Regions from separate parts of the Duganella violaceipulchra genome, predicted to be linked through region 3. Evidence: predicted binding sites of a transcription regulator. Region 3 holds the regulator's gene; each other region holds the start of a gene.
The links. The regulator sigma-54, encoded in region 3, starts transcription at its own class of promoters, with help from an activator protein. The targets are predictions, from matches to a motif close to TGGCANGNAANCTGCTTT.

Region 1 (4,733 bases), on a different contig from region 3:
CCGGCAGGCGAGCTGAACGCCGGCCCCATGCTCTGCGGCGGATTTTCTTTCGATCCAGAACAGACCAGGACGCCTCGTTGGCACGGGTTCGCGGATGCCTCGTTGATACTTCCGAAATTGCAATTAACGAAAGCGATGGACGCCAGCTATCTGACGGTGAATATCATCGTCGAGGCGGACCAACAGCCGGCGCCGGAAGCCGCGCGGTTGGAGCAGCTCTGGCTGCAACTACTTGGCCGCACTGAACCGGATGCGGAAGTGACAAGCACACCGGATCAGCTACATTACCGCAACATCCTGCCGGCCACGCAATGGAAACAGCTGGTGCGGGATGCGGCGGCCACCATACGCGGCGGCGCCATCCAGAAAGTGGTACTGGCGCGGGAAGTACAAGCGGTCGGCACGCGGCCATTCGCCGTCCGGCACGCCTTGCAAAGGCTGCAAGACATTTACCCTCAGGCCTACCTGTTCGCTATTTCGCGGGGAGACAGCTGCTTCCTGGGCGCCACGCCAGAAAGGCTGGTGCGGCTGCATGCGAAAACGGTGGACGTCACCGCGCTCGCCGGTACTTGCCGCCGGGGCCGTTCTGTCCCGGAAGATCAACTGCTGGGCGAGCAACTTCTGAACAGTAACAAGGACAGGCACGAGCACGCGCTGGTGGTGGAAATGCTGCGCAACGCGCTGGATGCCTACTGCGAGAATCTGGACATCCCCTCGCAACCGGTCCTGCTTAAACTCCAAAACGTACAGCATTTGTATACGCCGATCGCCGGGCGCTTGCGTAGCGACGCCCATGTGCTCGACCTGGTCGCGGCGCTGCATCCCACTCCTGCCGTCGGCGGACTTCCACGCGCGACGGCGCTGGCGTATTTGCGCAGCCACGAGCAGCTCGATCGCGGCTGGTTTGCGGCGCCGGTCGGATGGATGGACGCGCAAGGACAAGGAGAATTTGCTGTGGCGCTACGTTCCGTGCTGGTGAAAAATAATGAAGCATCCTTATTCGCTGGCTGCGGCATCGTTGGCGATTCGGAACCGGAAAGCGAATTCGCGGAAACAGAACTCAAGCTGCGAGCGATGAAGTTCGCCCTCGGGCAGGACGAACGACAGATACGGTAAGCGCGGAAACGCCGCGACATTCCACACCGGCAAAAAAATCCGGGAAATCCTGGATTATTTGCCGGATATGCCAGTAGTAAGACAAGCAATGCGGCTAGCAATGAGCCGCGCTACGGCGCCGCACAAACGCCATCGCGCCCAAGCCGCCGCCGAGCAAGAGCAGGGTGGCCGGTTCCGGCACGGCTGCCAGCGATGTGACAGTTGCCGCGCTGCTGGTCAGCAGGCTGACGGTGTAATTCCCGGCGCTCAGCAGTCCCGACGTATCCGAGAACGTTCCGCTGAGCAGACCCGAGTCGCAAACGCTGGGCACACCGCTGTTGGATGCGCAATTCACGTTGAGCACTGCCTGGCTGTCGTTGAAGACCGTATTGCCGGCAGCATCGTTAATCGTGAAGATGTTCGCAATAGTGCCCTGCGCGCCTTCGCCGTTGGTGGTGGTGGACGCGTAATACCGGTATACATCACTGAAATTGAAGGTGATGGTGCCCGGGCCCGCCAGCACAAAAGAAAACGCGATGGCGGCGTTCGCGGTATTCATCCCTCCCGACGATCCCGCTTTACCGGCGCCGGTGGTGACCCGCGCCTCGGCGACATTATTTACTTGGGGAACTCCGCCGGGAGCGAACGGGTTGCCGGCCGCTGTATCGCTATCGCCGCGGGAGCCAACCATACCGCCACTGGAACCCGCCAAAAAAACGTAGTTGTTCTGGCCGGGCACGGGCCCCGTACCCGAAAAAGCTTCCAGCGCATCCGAAGCGTTCCCCAGCGGCACAGGGTCTTGAAAGACCGCCCCGGGGAATCCGGTGAACGTCGCAAAGTTGCTGGTATTGCGTTGCGGCGTACCTGTCACGCTAATGTTGGAACCCGGGCTCGACGTTATCGCAAAATTGGTCAGCCTGTTTTCAGCAAACGCTATGGCGGTCGCTTGCGCACTGCCGGCAGCCCCGAATCCCGCAACCGTCAAACAGATGGCGGCTGCTAGCGTTTTTTTCTTCAGTATTTTCGCATTCATGATGGTCTCTCTTATTTAAAATTTCCGAAGTAAAAATTTATAATGAAGAACAAGGCAAACAGAAACCCTTCCTTCAAAAAGAGAATAAGCAGGAATCGATCCAGTATTTTATTCCATATAAATCAATCACTTACGAAAAATAATAAATATTATTGAAGAGTACTGTAAAAAAATATGACCACGTAATTATTTATTATTTCCCGTTGTGAGTTGAGTTCGTGTCCGAATGTCAGACTTGACCCCGTTGTGACTGTTGTGAGTTGAGTTCGTGTCCGAATGTCAGACTTGACCCCGTTGTGACTACGTTCGCAACGCCTCGGCCGGTACCATGCGCATGGCGATCCAGGTGTGGCGGGCGATGGCGATCAGGGCGATGACCAGCGTCAGCGACAGCGCGAACAGCAAGGTCCAATAACCGATCGGCGCGTGTTCGACATAGCGCGACAGGTAGCGGCGAATCGCAGTCACCGCGATCGGCAACGCGATCACCGCCGCCGCCAGCACCAGCATGCCAATTTCCCGTACCACCAGCAGGCCGATGTCGGCACCGCGCGCGCCGTGCAGCTTGCGCATGACGATCTCCCTGGCGCGCCGCTGCACCGTGTTCGCCGACAGCACATACGTGCCAAAAGCGGCGATCGCCAGCGCGATGCCGGTGGCGACCGACATCAACTTGGCCAGGCGCGCGTCATCCGCATAATTGGCGGCCAGTACATCGCCGGCGCGGATGATCTTGGGGATCGCATCCGGGAAAAAGCTGGGCCACAACGCCCGCGCGCTGCGCTCGACGGCCGCCGGATCAGCCGCTGCACGCACGCTCAACACCGTCCCCGCCGTCCACAGTTCATAGGCGGTCGCGGTCGGCTTGTCGCGCAGCGAATGGAATCTCAACTCCGGAGCGATGCCGACGATGCGCTTGGAGATCACCCTGTTTTCGAAACCCTTGAACAGCAAGGTCTGGCCAATTGCCTCCTCGGCGCTGGCGAAACCCAGCTCGCGCGCAGCGACCGCGTTCAGCACCACCGGCACCCGGTCATCCTCCTGGTCCATAGACGCCTGGAACAAGCGTCCGGCCAGCGGCGCGACGCCGTAAAGCTCGAAGAAGTTCGCGCTGACCGATTTCATTTCCATGCCAGCACTCTGCCCGCCGGGACGCGTCATGTCATGGGTCCAGGCCCAATCGAGCCGGCCCACCGGATCTTCCGATATCGCCACGCCGGCAACGCCAGGCTGCGCCGCCAGTGCCGAGTAAAAGCGCCGCGCCTTCTCGCTGTCCTTGACCCGTTCCGGCATATCGACAATCACGAACGGCGTCGGATCAAAACCGGGCGAGGCGTGCATCGCATAATGGGTTTGCCACGCGACGGCGATCGTTACGCTGGCAAGACCCATCGCGACCGACACCTGCAGCACCGTCAAGGCGCGCCGGCATTGCATGCTCGCGCGCGATTCCGTGTCGGGACGGCCGGCCAGCACCTGGGTCGGATGCACCCGCAGCGCCACCCAGGCCGGATAGATCGCCGTCAGCACGCCCAGCAAACTGCCAAGGCCGAACGCGGCGACCACGTTCTGCAACGACAGCAGGCCATCGAGCTGGCGGTTGACCAATTGCGAAAAGACTGGCAACGCCAGCCAGGCCAGCATCAATCCGAGCGCGGTGGCCGTCAGCGCCACCACCAATGATTCGAGCAGGAACAGCATCATCAGCTGAGCCACGCCGGCGCCGAGCACCTTGCGCATCGCCACTTCGCGCTGGCGCCGCAGCACGCGGACCATGCTCAGGTTGACGTAATTGATCGCCGCCATGGTCAGGATCACCACCGCCAGCGCAGCCAGGCCGACGACCAGCACAGGGTTGGCCCTGTCGCCGGGCGCCGATACAAAGCTGTTCTCCATCTTGTAGTCAAAATAGGCATCGCGCAGCGGCGACATGGTGAGCTCAATCGCCTTGCGCTTGCCGAGGCGTGCGCGCGTCTCCGGCGAAAAATTCTGCATGCTCGGCGCGCTGTCGACCACTTGCTGCAAACGGTCGATGATCGCCGGCAGCGAGGCGCCGGGCCGCAGGCGCAGCAGCATCTTGCCCATCCAGCCATGCTCGCCGGTCAGCATCTCATGCCGGATATCCGGCCCGGCCACCAACGAGTTGACGCCGAAAAGCAGCTCGAACGGGATCGTCGTATTGGCCGGCGGCGTCGGCACCACGGCGCCCACCTGCACGGTGTTCCCTTCCGCCAGCATGGTGCGGCCCACCGCGTTGATCGTGCCGAACAAACGCAACGCGCCGGCCTCGGTGACGACAAAGCGGTCAGGTTTATCCAGCGCATCGGCCAGGTTGCCCCGCAGCGCGCGCAGCCCCAGCATCTCGGCAAAACCTGGCATGACGGTCAGGCCGCGCACCGCGAAGATATTGCGATTGATCCGTACCGTCAGCGGCGTGATCTCCGGCCGCGCTGGGATGTAGACCACGGCGCCTGCCACGCCCGGCGTCTTCAGCGCAGGCTCGCGCAGGAACATCGGCACCACCTCTTGCAGGGGCGACGCCGGATCGACGTTGAAGTGCTGCTTGACGACGTAGACCCTGTCCACATCGGGGAAATGGGCGTCG
Region 2 (4,733 bases), on a different contig from region 3:
ATGACCTCGGCCATCTTGTTCTTGTTGGCCAGCGAGGCGTCGATCCATTTGCCGGCGTCGAGGATGGCGGCCATCATCGCGCGGCAGGTGTTCGGATACTTCTTGGCGAATTCCAGCGTCGAGCCGAGCACCTTTTCCGGATGGTCCTTCCAGATGTCCTGCGTCGTGGTGGCGGTGATGCCGACGCCGTCCATGATGGCGCGGTGGCCCCACGGTTCGCCCACGCAGAAGCCGTCCATGTTCCCGACCCGCATATTGGCCACCATCTGCGGCGGCGGCACGGTGATGACCTTGGCGTCCTTCATCGGATTGATGCCGTTGGCGGCCAGCCAGTAGTAGAGCCACATCGCGTGGGTGCCGGTCGGGAAGGTCTGGGCGAAGGTGTATTCGCGCTTGTCGGTCTGCATCAGCTTGGCCAGCGACGCGCCGTCGACGGCGCCCTTGTCGGCCAGCTTCTTCGACAGCGTGATGGCCTGGCCGTTGTTGTTCAGGCCCATCAGCACCGCCATGTCCTTCTTCTGGCCGCCGATGCCCATCTGCACGCCGTAAAGCAGGCCATACAGCACATGGGCCGCGTCCAGATCGCCGTTGGCCAGCTTGTCGCGCACGCCGGCCCAGGAAGCCTCTTTGCTCAGCACGAATTTGACGCCGTATTTCTTGTCGAAGCCCAGCACCGAGGCCATCACCACCGACGCGCAGTCGGTCAGCGGAATGAAGCCGATCTTGATTTCTTCCTTCTCCGGCTTGTCCGAACCCGCCGCCCACACCCCACCCGTTGCCAATCCCAACATGCTTCCCCCCGCTACCAGGCCTGCGCCATGAATGATTTGCCGACGCTTGGTGTTCACAGTGTCGGATGGCAGGTCGTTGCCCGCTTTTGGTTCTTCATATTCCATCGCAAATCCCTCATGTAGTCAGCAAGACAAAACGGCAAAAAAAAAGTCTACCCAACATGAACGGATTCATGAGTGTAGACGTCGTTGTCTGGTGGACCTCACCGCCGTTGGCGAGGTACAGCAAGCGCATCGTTGCGCTTGCCTACAAGCTATGCAATGTCTGTGCCAGCAAGTTTACAGAGGAAGAAAGCGGGAATCGGGCGGATGACAGCGCCGTGCGATGGCGCAGAAAACGCACTGCTATTGCGCAGCGCATCATTTTGGACGGGATTTAGCCGAGCAGGTCTTCGACGTCGAGGATGCGCTGGGCCACCTCGGACAGCTTGAGGTTCTTGCTCATCGCCATGCTGCGCAGCTTTTGAAAGGCTTGCTCTTCGGTGAAACCTTGGCGTTCCATCAACAGGCCCTTGGCGCGTTCGATGATCTTGCGTTCGGCCAGCTTGCTCTTGGTGTCGGACAGCTCGTCCAGCAGCTTCTGCTCGCGCTTGAAGCGCGCCAGCGCCACCTGCAGCACCGGCTTGATGCGGTCGCTCTGCAGGCCGGCCACGATGTAGGCCGACACGCCGGCCGCCATGGCGGCCTCCATGCTCTCGGTGTCGTCGCTCTCGGTGAACATGACGATGGGACGGCGCTCGTCGCGGGTGGCGATGACGATGTGCTCCAGCACGTCGCGGGCGTCGGATTCGGCGTCGACGATGATCATGTCGGGTTGCAGCTGTGCTATGCGCTCGGGCAAATACATGTCCGGCGGCAGCGAAGCGATGATGTCGTAGCCCGCTTCGAGCAAGCCGATGCGCAACGCGCGGGCGCGCTCGGCCTGTGCACGCAGCGCTTCGTCATCCTCGTCGCCGGCGTGGATGATGGTGTTGACGACCACTATGCGTAAATGTTTCATGGTCATGCGGAGTATTGGAGTTGGTTCATGACGCTTATGCAAGCAAGAATCAATCCATTCTACGGCACAAAGCCGCTGTCCTGCCAGCGATTGCGGTCCGCCGCCAACGGTGCGGCAACGGACCGCGTCGGAAATCAGGCGATTTCCGCTTCGTACACGCCCAGGCGCCTGGCCAGGCGCGGCGCCAGTTCGTGGGCGGCGGAGACGGTCATCTCCAGGTCGTGCAGCTTGCCGTCCTTCAGGCCGTAAACCCAGCCGTGCACCGTGACGTTCTGGCCGCGGTCCCAGGCGTCCTGCACGATGGTGGTCTGGCAGACGTTGGCCACCTGCTCGACCACGTTCAGCTCGCACAGGCGCTCCGAACGCTTCTTGCTCGGCAGGATATCGCCGAGGTAGCGCTCATGCTTCTGGTGCACGTCCTGCACGTGGCGCAGCCAGTTGTCGGCCAGGCCGACGCGGGTGCCGGTCATCGCCGCGTGCACGCCCTTGCAGCCGTAGTGGCCGACGATGATCACATGCTTCACTTTCAGCACATCTATCGCGAACTGCAAGACCGACAGGCAGTTCAGGTCCGAGTGCACCACCACATTGGCGATGTTGCGATGGACGAAGACGTCGCCAGGCGCCAGGCCCAGCAGCTCGTTCGCCGGCACGCGGCTGTCCGAGCAGCCTATCCACAGGTATTCCGGCGAGGCTTGCTGCGCCAGGCGGTTGAAGAAGTCCGGATCGCGCTCGACTTCCGATTCGGCCCAGCGGCGGTTGTTGTCCAGCAGGTCGCTCAACGGGGAATTGCTGTTGTCCAGATCACTCATGATGCTCCTCTCGTACATAAGAAGACCGCCGGTCCACCCGGAAAGGGTGGCGCGGCGGTCCGATATTACCAAGACTGCATGACGTCGCAGTTACTCGAAATCTTTACTCGAAAAAGTCCTTCACCTTGTCGCGCCAGGTCTTGCTTTGCGGGCTGTGCTTGGAACCGCCTTCGGTGGTCAGCTTTTCGAAATCGCGCAGCATGTCCTTCTGCTTCTCGGTCAGCTTGACCGGGGTCTCGACCGCCACGTGGCAGAACAAGTCGCCCGCGAAGCCGGAACGCACGCCCTTGATGCCCTTGCCCTTGAGGCGGAAGGTCTTGCCCGACTGGGTGCCTTCAGGAATCGTGAACGACACTTTACCAGACAAAGTCGGAACCTCGATGTCGCCGCCCAAAGCCGCCTTGGCGAACGAGATCGGCATTTCGCAGTGCAGGTCGTCGCCCTCGCGCTGGAACACACTGTGCGGCTTGATGTGGATTTCCACATACAGGTCGCCCGATGGTCCGCCGTTGGTGCCCGGCTCGCCGTTGCCGGACGAGCGGATGCGCATGCCGTTGTCGATGCCGACCGGGATCTTCACTTCCAGCGTCTTGTTGCGCTTGATGCGGCCCTGGCCGGCGCAGGCCGCGCATGGCTCGGGGATGATCTTGCCGGTGCCGTGGCATTTCGGGCAGGTCTGCTGGATGCTGAAGAAGCCCTGCTGCATGCGCACCTGGCCGTGGCCGGCGCAGGTCGAGCACGTGACCGGCGAGGTGCCGGGCTTGGCGCCCGAACCGTGGCAGGTGTCGCACTTGTCCCAGGACGGCACGCGAATGGTGGTGTCGAAGCCGTGCGCGGCCTGCTCCAGCGTAATCTCCAGGTTATAGCGCAAATCAGCGCCGCGATATACCTGCGGGCCCTGGCTGCGGCCGCGGCCGCCGCCACCGAAGATGTCGCCGAAGATGTCGCCGAAGGCATCGCCGAAACCGCCGGCGCCGCCGCCGAAGCCACCGCCGCCGCCCATGTTCGGATCGACGCCGGCGTGACCGTAACGGTCATACGCTTCGCGCTTCTCCGGATTGGTCAGCATCTCGTAGGCTTCTTTGACTTCCTTGAATTTTTCTTCAGACTCTTTGCTATCCGGATTGCGGTCCGGATGGTATTTCATCGCCAGTTTGCGATACGACTTCTTGATCTCGTCTTCCGACGCGTTTTTGGCGACACCAAGTGTCTCGTAGAAATCTCGCTTTGCCATATTGTCGGCACCTTGCTGTATTGAATACTGATGTACTGTTTATGCTAAAAAGCCGAGCCGGCGCCGTTATACACGGCCACACGACTCGGCGCTCGTCCTCCCCTATGCGGGGATGGCGATATTACTTGCTGTCTTTGACTTCTTTGAAGTCGGCGTCGACCACGTCGTCCTGCGGCTTGGCCTGCTCGGCGCCCGCGCCAGCCTGCGCGCCTTCAGCACCGCCGCCGGCGGCAGCTTGCTGCGCCTGCATGTCAGCGTACATCTTCTCGCCCAGCTTCTGCGAAGCGGTCGACAGCGATGCCACTTTGGCGTCGATCTCGGCCTTGTCGCCGGCCTTGATCGAACCTTCCAGGTCGGTGATCGCAGCTTCGATTTTTTCCTTCTCGCCCGCTTCCAGCTTGTCGCCGTATTCGGTCAGCGATTTGCGGGTCGAGTGCACCAGCGCGTCGGCCTGGTTGCGCGATTCGGCCAGCTCTTTCACTTTCTTGTCTTCTTCGGCGTTGACTTCGGCATCCTTCACCATCTTCTGGATCTCAGCTTCGGTCAGGCCGGAGTTGGCCTTGATCGTGATCTTGTTTTCCTTGCCGGTGGCCTTGTCCTTGGCGCCGACGTGCAGAATGCCGTTGGCGTCGATGTCGAAGGTCACTTCGATCTGTGGCGTGCCGCGCGATGCTGGCGGGATGCCTTCCAGATTGAATTCGCCCAGGCCCTTGTTGCCGGCCGCGATTTCACGCTCACCCTGGTAGACCTTGATGGTCACCGCCGGCTGGTTGTCGTCGGCGGTCGAGAACACTTGCGAGAACTTGGTAGGAATCGTGGTGTTCTTGTGGATCATCTTGGTCATCACGCCGCCCAGGGTTTCGATACCCAGCGACAGAGGCGTCACATCCAGCAGC
Region 3 (4,733 bases):
CGCGCGTCGGTTTCGCCGTCGCCGTGCCGAACGGCCGCGCCGAAGTGCTGGAGCGCGCCCACCACACCACGGTGGCCGCCGGCGGCCGCGGCGCGGTGCGCGAAGTGTGCGAGCTGCTGCTGCACGCGCAGGGCAGCTACGAGCGCGTGATGGCGCAGTTCCTGGTTTGACGAGGATAGTCCATGCGTAAAAAAACAGCCCATCGCTGGCAGCTCACCGTCATCATGATGGTCGGCGCGTTTGTCGCCGTCGGCAGCTTCTGGCTGGTGCAGGTGGTCAACCAGGCCGGCCAGGATGCGCAGGTGGACCAGCACCGCAACGAGCCGGACTACATCATCGACCGCTTCAGCATGGTGCGCATGAACAAGGCCGGCCAGCCGGCCTACATCATCTCCGGCGAAAAACTGACCCACCGGCCGGTCGACGATGCCTCCGACATCGACAAGCCGACTGTGCACAGCCTGTCCGGCGACCAGCCGCCGATGAATATCAATGCCGACACCGCCCATGTCGACCAGGGCAATACGCGCGTCAAGCTCAATGGTAATGTGAGCGTGGTGCGCCCGGCCGGGCCGCAAGCGCAGGCGATGCGCATGACCACGCCGGCGCTGACCGTCTACCCGGACGAGGAACGGATGGAAACCGCCAGCCCGGTGGCGCTGGAAATGGGCAACGCCACCGCCAACGGCATCGGCATGAAGGCCAATAACGCCACCCGCGCAGTGCAGCTGGGCGGACGCGGACAACTGACGATGCCGCCGCGCGCCGGCCATTGAGGAAACAATGATGATGAATGGAATGACGATGAAGAAACTGATACTCTCGGCGGCGATGTTGTTGCTGGCGGCCGCTGGGGCCCACGCGGAAAAAGCCGATGCCAACAAGCCGACCAAGATCGACTACGACGACCTGCAAATCGACGACGTCAAGCAGATCAAGACGCTGATCGGCAATGTCGTGCTGACGCGCGGCACCTTGCTGATGAAGTCGCCCAAGGCGGTGGTGACCACCGATCCGGAAGGCTATAACTTCGTCGTGCTGACCAGCACGCCGGGTACGCTGTCGACCTTCCGCCAGAAGCGCGACGGCGCCGGCGACCAGTGGATCGAGGGCGAAGCCGAACGCATCGAATACAGCGACAAGACCGACCTGGTCAAGCTGTTCTCGAAAGCCAGGGTGCGCCAGCTGGAAGGCCCGCGCATGACCAGCGAAGTCAACAGCGAGTTCATCTCCTACGACAGCCGCACCGAACATTTCGACGTCAAGAACAACGTCTCCGGCGTCAGCAAGCCGGGCGCCGGCCGCGGCACCATGGTGATCCAGCCGACCATCCGTCCGGCCGCGCCGGCGGCCTCTGCACCGGCCGCGTCGACGCCGCCGGCCACGGAGAAGTAAGCATGGAACCATCCTGCGGTAGCACCCTGATCGTGCGCGGCCTGCAAAAGACCTACGGCAAGCGCCAGGTCGTGCATGACGTGTCCCTGCAAGTCGAATGCGGCGAAGTGGTGGGCCTGCTCGGCCCCAACGGCGCCGGCAAGACCACCTCGTTCTACATGATCGTCGGCCTGGTGCCGTCGGACGCCGGCAGCATCGATATCAGCGGCACCGATATCTCCTCGCTGCCTATCCACCGCCGCGCCTCGCTCGGCTTGTCCTACCTGCCGCAGGAAGCGTCGGTGTTCCGCAAGCTGACGGTGGAAGAAAATATCCGCGCCGTCCTCGAAATCCAGAAGGTGGACGGCAAGCCTTTATCCAAGGCTGCCATTGATGAACGGCTCAATACCCTGCTGGCCGATTTGCAAATCGAAAAGCTGCGCGAAAACCAGGCGCTGTCGCTCTCGGGCGGCGAGCGCCGCCGCGTGGAGATCGCGCGCGCACTGGCGACCAACCCGCGCTTCGTGCTGCTCGACGAACCATTCGCCGGGGTCGACCCGATCGCCGTGATTGAGATCCAGCGCATCGTGCGCTTTCTCAAGGAACGCGGCATCGGCGTCCTCATTACCGATCACAATGTGCGCGAAACGCTGGGCATCTGCGACCGCGCATATATCATCAACCAGGGCACGGTATTGGCTTCAGGCCGGCCAGACGACATCATCGCCAACGAATCGGTGCGTCGCGTGTATCTGGGTGAACACTTCCGTATGTAAAACCCATGAAACAGTCTTTGCAACTGCGCACGTCGCAGCACCTCGCGCTGACACCTCAGTTGCAGCAGTCGATCCGGCTGCTGCAACTGTCGACGCTGGAGCTGCACCAGGAACTGGAACAGCTGCTGACCGATAATCCGCTGCTGGAGCGCCTCGACGACCCGCTGGACCGCTCGCTGCGGCTGCTGTCGGACGGCGCCATCAGCCAGCAAGCCCCGGTCGGCGACGCGCCGCCCGAAGGCCCGCCCAACGCCCAGGAGGCGCCGGCCGCCGACGCCGACAACTACGACGGCCCGGCCGCCGACACCGAAAGCACCAGCAGCGACGCCGACGTCGACTGGAGCGACGCCGGCCGCAGCAAGGCGCCCGACGACGAGGACTCGCGTCCGCAACTGGAGGCCAGCCACTGCACCCTGCGCGAACATCTGATGGAGCAGATGCGGGTGACGGTGCTGGAGATGCGCGACCGCGCGCTGGTCGAGCTGATCATCGACGCGCTGGACGAAAACGGCTACCTCGAGGAATCGCTGGAAGAGATCCTGGCCCGCCTGCCGGAAGAGCTGGAACTGGAGCTCGACGAATTGCAGACCGCCCTGTCGATGCTGCAAAGCTTCGACCCGATGGGCGTGGGCGCGCGCAACGCGTCCGAATGCCTGGCGTTGCAGATCAAGCGCCTGCCGGCCATCCCGATGGTCACGCGGCGCATGGCGCTGACGATTGTTGAAAATCATTTGACCTGGTTTGCCCAGCGCGATTTCAACAAACTGAAGAAGGCGCTGCTGTGCGACGACGAAGATTTGCGCGAAGCACAAACCGTCATCCGCCAGTGCAATCCGCATCCGGGGTCGGCGTTCGCGTCGGACGTGTCGGACTACGTGGTGCCGGACGTGATCGTCAAAAAAGCGCGCAACGGCTGGCAAGTGAGCCTGAACAACGACGTCATGCCGCGCCTGCGCGTGAACGCCATGTACGCCAACCTGCTCAAGCAGGGAAAAGGCGAGGGCGCGATGGGCGCGCAGCTGCAGGAAGCGAAGTGGCTGATCAAGAATATGCGCCAGCGTTTCGACACGATTTTGCGCGTCGCACAAGCGATAGTAGAACGACAAAAGAACTTTTTCTCCCATGGCGCCGTTGCCATGCGCCCCCTTGTGCTTCGCGAAATTGCTGATACACTGGGTCTACACGAGAGCACTATTTCTCGTGTAACAACTCAAAAATATATGCTGACCCCGCATGGCATGTTTGAGTTGAAATATTTCTTTGGTAGCCATGTCGCCACCGAAGCGGGGGGGGAAGCAAGTTCGACGGCGATACGCGCACTCATCGTGCAATTGACAGGAGCAGAAGACCCTAAAAATCCTTTATCCGACAGTAAGATTGCGGACATGCTGGGAGAACAAGGCATGGTGATTGCGCGACGCACTGTTGCCAAATATCGCGAAGCGTTGAAGATCCCGCCAGTCAGTCTCCGTAAATCTTTGTAGTTATTTGGTTCCTGCGCGCCCGGCGGTAATGGGCTCCGCACTAACCGTAAGAAGCGACATTATCTTTAGGAGTGTGTATGAATCTCACCATCAGTGGACATCATCTCGAAGTGACCTCGGCCATCCGTGAATACGTGCAGAACAAGCTGGAACGCGTCACCCGCCACTTTGATCAAGTGATTGATATTGCTGTCATCCTGACTGTAGATAACCTCAAAGAGAAAGAGAAACGCCAGAAGGCTGAAATCAACCTGCGCATGTCGGGCAAGACCGTCTACGTGGAAAGCCTGTCGCAGGACCTGTACGCCGCCATCGATACCTTGATCGACAAGCTGGATCGGCAGGTCATGAAGTACAAAGCCAAGGTCCAAGAGCACGGCCACGATGCGATCAAGCATCTCCCGGATAGCTACGAACCCGCTGCCGCCGCCCTATAACAACGGCCCCGGCACCATCCAACTAAGGGCGCAGAGGCGCCCTTTTTTGCGCCCGCAGTAAAATAGGGTTTTCACCACGACCCTAGAGACTCCATGAGCGTATACGTCCACACCAGCGTCAGCAACGGAACCGGCTTCATCACCCTGGACCGCCCCAAGGCCTTGAACTCTTTATCGCTGGCGATGGTGCGCGATATCACGCAGGCGCTGCTGGCCTGGCGCGACGACAGCGGCGTGGCCGCCGTCGTCATCCGCAGCAGCAGCGAAAAGGCCTTCTGCGCCGGCGGCGACATCCGCTTCTTCTACGACGCCGGCCGCGCCACGCCGCAGGGCGGCAGCGCGCTGGTGGAGGATTTCTTCACCGAGGAATACGCGCTCAATCACCTGATCCATTTTTATCCCAAGCCCTACGTCGCGCTGATGGACGGCGTGGTCATGGGCGGCGGCATGGGCGTGGCGCAGGGCGGTCCGGACTGCCGCGTGCGCATCGTCACCGAGCGCACCAGGATGGCCATGCCGGAAGTGAACATCGGCCTGTTCCCGGACGTGGGCGGCAGCTATTTCCTGGCGCGCGCGCCGGGCCAGCTGGGCTGCTACCTGGGCGTCACCGGCGTCACCATCGGCGCGGCCGATGCGCTGCACGCGGGGCTGGCCGATCACTT
Region 4 (4,733 bases), on a different contig from region 3:
AGTCGGCACTCGGTTGCTCTGCGACAGATTGGCAAACAGCGTCCAACCGCCGCGCATAAGGCGCGCCACGCCAATGGCGGGATTGAGCTTGCGATAGCGGAATGCCTCGGCAGGCTGCGTCTGATCTTCGCGGCGCAGCTGGCTGCTCACCTTGGCGTGGCTGTAGCGGGCGGACATGGTCAGCCAGGTATCTGTCTGCACGGCCCAGGTATCGGCCACATACAGCGCCGTTGCCCGTGCATGGCCGCTGACCGATGATCCGGCCACCTGTTCCGAATCCGTATCCAGCACTACCGAACGGTCCGGGGCAAAGCCAGCCTCCTGCCCATACTGCGAAAAATCCACACTGGCGCGGTCGAACGCCAACCCAGCGGACAATTGATGCCTGCCAGCGTCCTTGCTGAAATGTGTGCTGAATCCCTGGCTGCGCTGGCGAGTCCCGGTCGTGTTGTAGACCGCTGGTCGCGGGCTCTCGCCTTCAGTGTAGGCATCGTTGATGTCGCCGTTGATCGTATCGCGACGGCTATTGCGCGCATACACCGAGGTGCTCAGCTCCGTGCGATCGTCGAAACGATGCGTCATGCTGAAAACGATCTGGCGCAGGCGGTTGCGCGTTTCGTCGGGTGATGTGTAGACGGCGCGGCGGTTCTGTTCATACAAATCATCGGGCAGCAGGCCATTGCCCACCAGGCGGCTGCGGCCGGCCAGCAGAGCGACGCTCCACTCGTCGTCGCCGGCGACACCGGCCAACTTGACATAGGCATTGGCCAGCCGTCCATCCGAGTTATCGCGCCAGCCCTTGTCGCTAAAGGCCGTCCCTGCGATGAAAGCGTTCCAATGTTCGCCGCTGTCATAGCCATAGGCCAGGTCGGCGCGACGCTGGCCATTGCTGGTGCCCGATACGCCAAGATCGGCGCCCGGATGACTTTTCCCGGACTTGGTGCTCAACACCAGCGCGCCGCCCAGGGTATTGAGGCCATACAGTGGATTCGATCCCGGCGCCAGCATCACATTGCCGATCGCCGCCTCGGGCAGCATGTCCCAGTTGACCACGTCGCCGAATGGTTCGTTGACGCGCACCCCGTCCAGGTACACCGAAATCCCCTGCGACGCACCCAGCACCGGCGAGGCGCGAAAGCCGCGATAGGTGATGTCGTTCTGGAACGGACTCCCCGACACTTCGTTGATATTCACACCAGTCAGGTGACGCGCCATGAACTCACCGAGGTTTTGGCCGGCAGCGGCGCCCACCGCAATGGCGTTCGCCGTTTGCACCTGGTAGGGCAACTGGTTGCGGTCCACTCCCAGTCCAGGCAATGGCGCAACGCCGACGATATCCACCGACAGCATGGCGGTAGCCGAATACGCAGCCACTGCGCCATCGGCCGAAACAGCAGCGCCGCACGCCAGCAGCATGCCGCCGGCCGCCGCATAGCCGCGCATCACGGCATCTGCTCGTGCACGCCGTACCGGGCAAAGATGGCTTGCAGTTCGCCGGAGGCCTTCATTTCATTGACGGCAGCCTGGAGCAATCTCGCCATATCCTGGTCGTCCTTGCGCACCGCCATGCCCACAGCCCATCCTGCGCGCGGCAGGCGCTGGAACGCCACTTCGTTCAGCGGAAAGGCGGGATCGTCCCGGAACACGGCATCGATCTCGGAGCGGTTGGCCAGCACGGCGTCGAGCTGGCCCGACTTGAGTTGTTCCAGTGCTTCCGCGGCTGTGTCGAAAATCCGCACCTTCTCGCGGAAGCGTCCATTGCCTTCGCCCAGCAGCACCATCGCCGCGATGGAGACCTTCTCCACGCCGATGGTCTTGCCGCTCAGCGCATCAATGCCTTCAAAGCTCGGCATGCTGCGTGCACTGCGCACCAGCCGCACCGTCTCGACATGATAGGGCGCGAAGATGGTGACCTTGCCATTTTCGTTCATCAGTTGGGGTTCCACCGGCACGTGCAGCAAAATGTCCGCCGGTCCGTAGCCGAGGTAGTGTCCTTTCCAGACCATGTTGCGCAGGTCGTCGCCAAGGTTCTCACCGGCGGGAAAAGGCAGCAGGCTCAGTTTCAAGCCTAGCTTGGCGGCCAGCGCCTGCGCCACATCCACATCGATGCCCGCGCCCCGCTCGGAGAACGGCGCAAACTGCTCATACACCGCCACCTTGAGCGAACCGGATAGACGGATCTTGTCCCAGTCCGCGTGGGCGGGCGCCGCGACGCCCAGCAGCGCGGCGACGAGAGGAATCAGCGCGCCAGCGCGCAAACGAAAATTCGACATGGTCTGCTCCTCGATCAGTTGGCGGCGTCGCGACGGACTTCGAGGTAGGTCTTGATGGCCCACATGGCTTCCTGATTGAAGACCCCCTCAAACGGCGGCATGTAGACGGCGCCGTTACGCACCTTGCCGTGCCGGATCGAGTTCAGGAAATAGTTATCGGTCTCCTTGTAGCAGGCCTTCTTCTTGGTGTCATTTTTGACGTCGGTGCAGTCGCGATCCAGCTGGCGCAGATCCGGGGCTATACCGCCGGTGACGGCCTCCAGACCGTGGCAGCGGGCGCAGTTCTGGTTGTAGGCGGAGGTGCCGATTTTTAATGCAAGCTTGTTGCCGCGATAAGGATTCTGGTCCAGCCATTTTTCGCCGAGCGGCGTCAGGCCCGTGGTGTCCACCGCCTGCGGCACGACGTTGCCGTGGGCGGTGGCATAGAGGGATGTCGTGGCTGCGGCGGCGATGACGGTCACGATGGCGAGAATGCGGAATGGATGGTGCATGATGTCTCCTGGCTGTTTTAATGAGTGATATACAGCCATTGAGCAAATGCCATGCCACGCATTTCTCGCCTTGACCCATCGCACACCTGCTCCAATTTGGCACAGCTGTCACAACCCGGATGTTCAACGCAGGCTGACGGTCTGGCGTTTCCAGGCCGGGTCCTGCCAGCGATAGAACATGCTCAGCGACGACGGCTTGTCGGCGGTCTTCAACGTCGCCAGCGTGTTAATCTCCACCAGTTCAAAACTGCGCTTGAACTTGCCCTCGACACGGGCTTCCCGCGCCACCAGCATATTCTGTGATCCCGGCACCCAGCCGGCGAATTCGGCGTAACCAATGTCAGGATCGGCGGCGGCCGGCGGCAGCACGTCGACCAGCCAGCCGGCACTGGTCTGATGGAACAGCCACATCTCGCGCCAGCCGTCCATCGGTTGCACCGCCAGCGACAGCACCGTGCCCTGCGTATTGGCGCGTGCCGATGCAGGCCAGACAACGCCGTAACTACAGCGACGCGCCAACGCATGCTGCTGATCGTGTTTTGCGTCGACCAGCGCGACACAGGTTTCGCCCGGCTGCCCGGCCATCGTCAGTATGCGCAGGCCTCCCTGTGGCGCCGTGTCCTCCGCCGCCCAGCGCACACTTCCCACGCGTACACCGGCTTCGGCAAAGGCGGCGGCGTCGTCCTCGGTCAACTCCGCAGCTTCCACCATCCCCAGTTCATCCAGCGCATGCTGGGCTGGCGCTGCCGCCGGTTCGCCCTTGCGCGCCCGCGCAAACGCCACCGACGACCACACCGCCGCACGCCGCATGTGGATGCGATTGCGCACATGCGGCGGCAGATCCTTCATGTCGACTCGTTCCAGCACCTCGGCACGCCATTCGTCCAGCGCCACCCGCGCGCCGGGGCGCAGCGCCGGGTCCACACATTCCTGGCGCGTCAGCCCCAGCACCGCCGTTGCGCGTTGCTGCGGCTCCGACAGCATCGCCAGCACGCGCCTGTAGGCTTCGCCGTCGTAGCACAGCTGCATGCGGCCTTCACGCTCAAAGCTGCGGATACCGACGCCGTAATTGGATACCGCTTCCAGATGCGCGGCGATCGTGACATCGCCTTGCTTGCTCTGCTTGGAGGAAGCGCGCCGCGCCAACCGTTCTGCCATGGCGCCCAGCGCATCAAAGGGCTCCGCCGTGATCGCGGCCGCCGGTGCCGCCTTCAGGTAGGCCGCCGCATAGCTGATGCCCAGCGATTCGGCGCCCGGCGTATCGCGCAGGAAGCGCACCACCGACAGCAGCTCCGGTGCGTCGGCCGGCGCCAGCGAGACCCGGCGCACCTGCGAAGCGCGTATGTAGCCGGCGCGCTCGCGGCGATAGTCGTAGACCTGCAGGAAGTCCTGCTTCTCGCCGCGTATCTCCAGGCTGTCGCCTTGCCACAGGACGGCCTGCTGCTGCGCCGTATCCTTGGGCGCGGCGCGCAGCGCGGCCTGGTCCTGCGTAACGATCGCCAGTACGGCGGCAGCTGCAATCATCGACATGATTATTGTCCTTCCTTGGCGCTGTCCGCAGCTTCGGCGCTGACTGTCGCCATGCGCGGCTGCTTGCCCTGTTGGTTGCCCAGCAGCGCCGAGCCGATAAATCCGCCATCTGTCGGCGACGGCGCGATGATGACCGACACCTTGTCCGACAGTTTGTCCGCCATCGTCTTCTGGATCAGCAGCGGATTGCGGGTAATCAGATCACCCTCGCGCTCCATCTGCGCTGCGGCCACCTTGCCCACCAGTTCCTGGCGATAGGCTTCCGCATCCGCCAGCTTGCGGCGCGAATCGGCTTCGCCTGCGGCTTCAATGACGCGCGCCTGGGCGTTGCCCTCCGAGGTTTTGATGCGCGCCATTTTCTCCGCTTCCGCTTCCAGCTTGCGCTGCTCGATCTGCTTCTGCTTGAACGGCAGCACATGCGCCATCGCCTGCTCCTGCG

Region 1: KVP70_RS03080 (EDSAP-1 family PEP-CTERM protein) is a predicted target of sigma-54. The motif match lies at 2,214-2,231, and genes of this name have one in related genera.
Region 2: KVP70_RS23995 (ANTAR domain-containing response regulator) is a predicted target of sigma-54. The motif match lies at 1,860-1,877, and genes of this name have one in related genera.
Region 4: pedF (cytochrome c-550 PedF) is a predicted target of sigma-54. The motif match lies at 2,804-2,821, and genes of this name have one in related genera.

Annotation. Positions count from the first base shown of each region.
Region 1 covers NZ_JAHTGR010000002.1:43,285-48,017, forward strand. Annotated here, with positions in the region: gene KVP70_RS03075 (isochorismate synthase) at 1-1,116, shown strand, start outside; gene KVP70_RS03080 (EDSAP-1 family PEP-CTERM protein) at 1,211-2,128, opposite strand; gene KVP70_RS03085 (FtsX-like permease family protein) at 2,429-4,733, opposite strand, start outside.
Region 2 covers NZ_JAHTGR010000014.1:138,285-143,017, reverse strand. Annotated here, with positions in the region: gene KVP70_RS24000 (CmpA/NrtA family ABC transporter substrate-binding protein) at 1-791, opposite strand, end outside; gene KVP70_RS23995 (ANTAR domain-containing response regulator) at 1,168-1,791, opposite strand; gene can (carbonate dehydratase) at 1,926-2,603, opposite strand; gene dnaJ (molecular chaperone DnaJ) at 2,707-3,837, opposite strand; gene dnaK (molecular chaperone DnaK) at 3,959-4,733, opposite strand, start outside.
Region 3 covers NZ_JAHTGR010000005.1:266,108-270,840, reverse strand. Annotated here, with positions in the region: gene KVP70_RS12045 (KdsC family phosphatase) at 1-170, shown strand, start outside; gene lptC (LPS export ABC transporter periplasmic protein LptC) at 183-776, shown strand; gene lptA (lipopolysaccharide transport periplasmic protein LptA) at 805-1,395, shown strand; gene lptB (LPS export ABC transporter ATP-binding protein) at 1,398-2,150, shown strand; gene KVP70_RS12025 (RNA polymerase factor sigma-54) at 2,156-3,634, shown strand; gene hpf (ribosome hibernation-promoting factor, HPF/YfiA family) at 3,712-4,071, shown strand; gene KVP70_RS12015 (enoyl-CoA hydratase/isomerase family protein) at 4,165-4,733, shown strand, end outside.
Region 4 covers NZ_JAHTGR010000038.1:14,608-19,340, forward strand. Annotated here, with positions in the region: gene KVP70_RS32210 (TonB-dependent receptor) at 1-1,443, opposite strand, end outside; gene KVP70_RS32215 (substrate-binding periplasmic protein) at 1,443-2,273, opposite strand; gene pedF (cytochrome c-550 PedF) at 2,288-2,764, opposite strand; gene KVP70_RS32225 (hypothetical protein) at 2,888-4,294, opposite strand; gene KVP70_RS32230 (prohibitin family protein) at 4,297-4,733, opposite strand, start outside.